2 linked regions of the Rudanella lutea DSM 19387 genome follow. Each later gene encodes a partner of the first gene's protein in a complex. Links are inferred from orthologs where the notes say so. Each region holds a gene or a part of one and is shown on either strand. Other genes may lie near its edges.

The links.
Region 2: the proteins of metK (region 1) and groL are in contact, whole or in part, in a cryo-EM structure (PDB 8P4O), measured with the Escherichia coli proteins. The link is inferred for Rudanella lutea DSM 19387 from one-to-one orthologs.

The regions. Positions count from the first base shown.
Region 1 is NZ_KB913013.1:4,786,660-4,789,657, reverse strand. What follows is about bases 5-2,929. They hold metK (methionine adenosyltransferase), read left to right. Parts: upstream 5-790; coding sequence 791-2,068; downstream 2,069-2,929. Other genes in these bases: RUDLU_RS0119810 (sulfite exporter TauE/SafE family protein), read left to right, coding at 2,815-2,929; RUDLU_RS0119815 (HPF/RaiA family ribosome-associated protein), read right to left, coding at 2,207-2,584; RUDLU_RS0119825 (lycopene cyclase family protein), read left to right, coding at 5-697. Also shown: more of RUDLU_RS0119825, read left to right, coding at 1-4; more of RUDLU_RS0119810, read left to right, coding at 2,930-2,998. UniProt on the Escherichia coli protein: Catalyzes the formation of S-adenosylmethionine (AdoMet) from methionine and ATP.
Region 2 is NZ_KB913013.1:106,972-109,993, forward strand. What follows is about bases 1-2,949. They hold groL (chaperonin GroEL), read right to left. Parts: upstream 2,320-2,949; coding sequence 682-2,319; downstream 1-681. Other genes in these bases: RUDLU_RS0100530 (hypothetical protein), read right to left, coding at 302-586; RUDLU_RS0100540 (co-chaperone GroES), read right to left, coding at 2,427-2,723. Outside these bases: RUDLU_RS0100545 (hypothetical protein), read left to right, coding at 2,967-3,022.

The sequences.
Region 1 (2,998 bases):
CCACAACCTGTTGCAACATTTCAAAGGGTGGGTCATTCGGACAGAGAAGCCCTGTTTCAACGTCGATCAGCCCCGGATGATGGATTTTCGGGTGGCCCAGCACGGCGACTGCCGGTTTGTGTACGTTCTGCCTTTCGATGCGCAGACGGCCCTGATTGAGTTTACCCTGTTCAACGAAACCCTGCTGACCGATGCCGATTACGAGGCCGCTTTGGCCCAGTACATTTCCCAGCATTTAGACACCGGCACGTACCAGATCTGCGAAACCGAGTTTGGTGTGATTCCGATGTCGGACGTATCTACGCAGGAAAACCCATCGGAGCATATTGTCCGAATCGGTACAGCAGGCGGGCATACCAAGGCTTCAACGGGCTACACCTTTCAGCGCACCCAGCGCTACCTCCGGGAGCTGGTGCAGAACCTCGCTCAGACCGGAAAACCGTTCCGTCAAAAGTCGTGGCTCAAGAGCCGCTTCAAGCTCTACGACAGCATTTTTCTGAATGTACTTCAGAAGCACCGCTACCCCGCCGACGATATGTTTACGCTACTGTACGAGCACAACAGCCCGGCGCAGGTTTTTAAGTTTCTGGACGAAGACACCAGCTTTGGCGAAGACCTACGGGTAATGTGGTCGATGCCGAAAGGCCCCTTTACGGTAGCTCTGTTTGACGTATTGCGCCGGAAGTTACTGAGCTAACGTCTCCTGAAACGGGCAACTCGCCAGTACGGTACGGTTTTTGAACGCTAAACTCTTACTTTTGTGCTTTAAAACTACGTTCAGACCGACAATATGCCGTATCTGTTTACCTCCGAATCCGTTTCGGAAGGACACCCCGATAAAGTCGCCGATCAGATCTCGGACGCGCTGATTGATAATTTCCTTGCCTACGATCCGTCGAGTAAGGTGGCTTGCGAGACCCTCGTAACCACAGGTCAGGTAGTGCTGGCCGGTGAGATCAAAACCGAAACCTACCTCGACGTTCAGAAAATTACCCGCGAGGTGATCCGCCGAATCGGCTACACCAAGAGCGAATACATGTTTGAGGCAAACTCGTGCGGTATTTTCTCCGCCCTGCACGATCAGTCGGCCGACATTAATCAGGGGGTTGATCGGGCTGTAGCTAATGACGATTTCGAGACCAAAGCCAATGCGCAGGGTGCCGGTGATCAGGGTATGATGTTTGGCTACGCCACCAACGAGACCGAAAACTTCATGCCGCTACCGCTCGACCTCTCGCACAAAATTCTGCAGGAGCTGTCGGATATTCGGAACAACCACGCGGATCTGATTCCGTACCTCCGCCCCGACGCCAAGTCGCAGGTGACGATTGAGTACTCAGACGACGACCGGCCCGTTCGGATCGACACCATCGTGGTTTCAACGCAGCACGACGATTTCGACTCTGACGAAGCGATGCTGGCCAAAATCCGGGAAGACATCATCAACATCGTGATTCCGCGGGTGAAGGCCAAGCTGAAGCCCGAACTTCAGGCTTTGTTTACGGGCGATATCACCTATTACATCAACCCCACGGGTAAGTTTGTGATTGGTGGCCCCCACGGCGATACCGGCCTGACGGGCCGTAAGATCATCGTAGATACCTACGGCGGCAAAGGCGCACACGGCGGTGGTGCTTTCTCAGGCAAAGACCCCTCGAAAGTTGACCGTTCGGCAGCATATGCCACGCGTCACATTGCCAAAAACATGGTGGCAGCGGGTCTGTGCGATCAGGTACTGGTTCAGGTGTCGTACGCTATCGGGGTGGCCAAACCCTGCGGCTTATACGTGAACACGTACGGCACGGCCAAAGTCGATATGACCGACGGCGAGATTGCCCGCCAGATTGAGTCGATCTTCGACATGCGTCCCTACGCGATTGAGCAACGCCTGAAACTCCGCAACCCGATTTATTCGGAAACGGCTGCTTACGGCCACATGGGTCGCAAAAACGAAGTGGTTACCAAAACATTCGGCTCCAACGGCTCCACCAAGCAGGTTGAGGTTGAACTCTTCACCTGGGAGAAGCTCGATTTTGTTGATAAAATCAAAGAAGCGTTTGGGGTGTAAAATGGATAGTGTAAAATGGTTAATGAATAATGAAAACAGAATTAGTTGCCGCTGAGCATTATTCATCAATCATTATTCATTAAAAAAGCCGCCAACTCAAGGGAGTCGGCGGCTTTTTACGTTAGGAGATATAAGGTATTAATCGTCTAAATCAACTTCGACGGGTTCGTCCATTTTCATGCGCTCTTTGGCCTGCGCAATGGTTGAACTCGAAAAGTCGTTGCGTTTCTCTTTGCAACGAACCAATTTATCTTTGAGCACCTCCAACACGCGGTCGGTGGCGCTTTCAAACGTCTTATCGTGTTCTTTCACGAAGAGCTCTTTGCCCGGAATGAGCAGCCGCACCTCCATGACTTTTTCTTTCACTTTGTTGGTTTCCGACCCGTCGAGTTTCAGAAACACCTCACCACTGATAATGCGGTCGTGGAAAGTGTCTAACTTGTTCAGCTTCGCCTGGATGAAATCGAGCAGGCTACGGTCGGCCGTAAAGTGCACAGCATGAATTTGAAGTCTCATAGTGTCACACGGTTTGTTTAAAGGGTGAAACCTAAACTAATGGACTATCTAAGTTTGTCGATTTTGGTATTCGAGTCAATAGGTACGCAGAATTATCCAAACCTGTTCCACGGGTAGGCACCCGAAAGTGAGTCTAAGCGGCTGACTCGGTCCTGTTTTGCTCTTGATGTGAAACATTTACGAAAGCAAAGTTCCTCGTAAAGTATAATTTTGGCCTTTTGTCGTCGCGTATGCCCGAGTTTACAACCCTTTTTTTGCTTTGTTTGACGGCCCTGACGGCCGGTTTTATCGACTCCGTAGTGGGCGGTGGGGGTCTGGTTCAGATCCCCGCCCTCTTTCTGCTTTTCCCCCATTTTCCGGTACCGCGGGTCATTGGCACCAACCGGTTTTCGTCGTTTATGGGCACGGGTGTAG
Region 2 (3,022 bases), 4.7 Mb from region 1 along the record:
AGCTTGCGCTCAACTCCCAAACATACACAATTTTGCAGTACACTTGCTCGAATTTATTTGACTTAATTAATTAAAAAATTAAACTTTTCTGTGGATGGGTCTCGAATTTGAACATTTATCATGCCAATGTGATACTCCATAACATTCTTCCTCTAACGTACTACTCAGCAAAAAACTACCGCAACTTCTCAACATAAGCGGCCTCACTTTCAAACTAGATTTATCAAAATGTCTTTCAGGTTGGCTAATTAATTGTCAAGTCTGGATTAGACACACCTTGCCAACATAAACTGAAGCAGCATTACCGTTTCCATGCGTTTTGTCGCAATTCGTTCGCAAATTCAACCGTGTCAGTAACATGCTCAAAAACAGGCGCGTTATCCGTTTCAGAATCAACGTCGAACTGGAGGGGGCGGCTATGTTGGGTTGGGTCTAGACGAGGGAATGAAAAGGGCAGAGGAGCCAGTTGATTCAGGGCCTCGGCCAGTATGGAGGTGGCAAGCTGTTCAGCCGTTTTACCTTTCGCCTGCGCTTGTTCGATTAATTGCTGTTCCAGCCTTGCGTCGTTAACCTGTATCGTCAGCATGGTGTTTGTTTTTAAACAAATGTACTCAAAAACCAAAACCCCCGCTGCCAGCTCAAAAGCCAACAGCGGGGGTTCGTATTTAAAAGCTCAGATGACTACATCATGCCGCCCATGCCGCCACCGTGTGCGTGACCGCCACCGCCAGCTGGAGCCTCTTCGGGCTCGTCGGCAATGAGGCACTCGGTGGTCAGGAGCAGACCAGCAATAGACGCTGCGTTCTCCAGAGCCAGACGAGTTACTTTCTTCGGGTCGATAACACCGGCTGCGAACAGATCTTCGTACGAGTCGTTCTTCGCGTTGTAGCCGTAGCCACCGTCGCCTTCTTTCACCTTGTTCACCACCACTGAACCTTCGCCACCGGCGTTGGCTACAATCGTGCGGAGGGGGGCTTCGAGGGCTACGCGGATGATGTTCACACCCGTTTTCTCGTCTTCGTTGATCGTGCTAACCGCGTCGAGTGAAGAGATAGCGCGGATCAGGGCGATACCACCACCCGTTACGATACCTTCTTCTACAGCCGCGCGGGTTGCGTGCAGGGCATCGTCAACACGGTCTTTCTTCTCTTTCATTTCTACCTCGGTAGCAGCACCGATGTAGAGGATAGCTACACCACCCGACAGTTTGGCCAGACGCTCCTGCAGTTTCTCACGGTCGTAATCCGACGTCGTGTTCTCAATCTGCGCTTTGATCTGGTTAACCCGACCCGTGATGTCTTCCTTCTGGCCTACACCGTTAACGATAGTCGTGTTGTCTTTGTCGATAATGATTTTCTCGCACTGACCCAGGTATTCGATGCTGGCGTTTTCGAGTTTGAAGCCACGCTCTTCCGAGATCACCTGGCCACCCGTCAGGATAGCGATGTCTTCGAGCATAGCCTTCCGGCGGTCGCCGAAGCCCGGAGCCTTCACGGCAGCGACTTTCAGGGCACCCCGGATCTTGTTTACCACGAGCGTAGCCAGGGCTTCGCCGTCAACGTCTTCTGCGATGATCAGCAGCGGACGACCCGTTTGAGCCACCTGCTCCAGCACCGGCAGCAGTTCTTTCATCGACGATACCTTCTTCTCCGAGATCAGGATGAACGGACGGTCGAGGTCAGCTTCCATTTTCTCGGTGTTGGTTACGAAGTAGGGCGACAGGTAACCGCGGTCAAACTGCATACCTTCTACGGTTTTTACTTCCGTTTCGGTACCACGCGCTTCTTCAACCGTGATTACACCTTCTTTACCTACTTTCTTCATGGCCTCGGCAATCATGTTACCGATTTCGTCGTCGTGGTTAGCCGAGATCGTAGCTACCTGAGCGATTTTACCGAAGTCGTCGCCTACGGTCTGCGCCTGGCCTGCGAGGTTTTCGGCTACTGCCTTAACCGCCTTGTCGATGCCGCGCTTCAAGTCCATTGGGTTGGCACCTGCTGCTACGTTTTTCACACCGATTGAATAGATAGCCTGCGCCAGTACGGTAGCGGTAGTAGTACCGTCACCCGCCTGATCGGCCGTCTTAGAAGCTACTTCTTTCACGAGCTGCGCGCCCATGTTTTCCATAGCGTCTTTCAATTCGATCTCTTTCGCTACCGTTACACCGTCTTTGGTGATGGCGGGTGAGCCGAATTTCTTGTCAAGGATTACGTTGCGACCTTTGGGGCCGAGGGTTACTTTCACCGCGTCGGCGAGGGTATCAACACCCTTCTTGATCTTCTCGCGGGCTTCGGTATCAAAGAATATTTTCTTAGCCATTTTCCTAAAAATGAATAATGTAAAATGAAGAATGAATAATGCCCATTGCTAATGTATACGGGGGAGTTGACCCATTATACATTATACATTGTTCATTATACATTAAATTACAGGATCGCGAAAATGTCTGATTCGCGCATGATGAGGTACTCTTTGCCATCAACCGTGATCTCCGTACCGGCGTATTTGCCGTAGAGAACCGTGTCGCCAACCTGTACTGTGAGCGGCTCATCTTTTTTGCCATTACCAACGGCTACAACAGTACCACGTTGTGGTTTTTCCTTGGCCGTGTCAGGAATGATAATCCCGAAAGCCGTTTTTTCTTCAGCCGGTGCAGCTTCTACAAGCACGCGGTCTGCCAGCGGTTTTACGTTCACTTTTACATCTTCCATTGCTGTTGTCATGACAGTAATGTGATTAAGGTTGTTAAAAATTTGGTTATACACCGAATTAGTATGACACTCCCCGTTTACCAAATGCTGTGCCAGTTGCGCCACTCTGTCAAAATTTCAGCCTTTTTGTCTGGACGACCGTTTTACCAGTAGGTCTTGCAAATTGGCTGTCAGGCTGCGAAAAAGGGGTATAAAATTTGGTTTTTTAGGGAGAATGCCATAAATTATCCCGTTCCAATACGTCGCTTTTATCTTATGAGATCACTGGATGCGAACTGGCTGACACAGGATTGGATTGATGCCGAGTACAA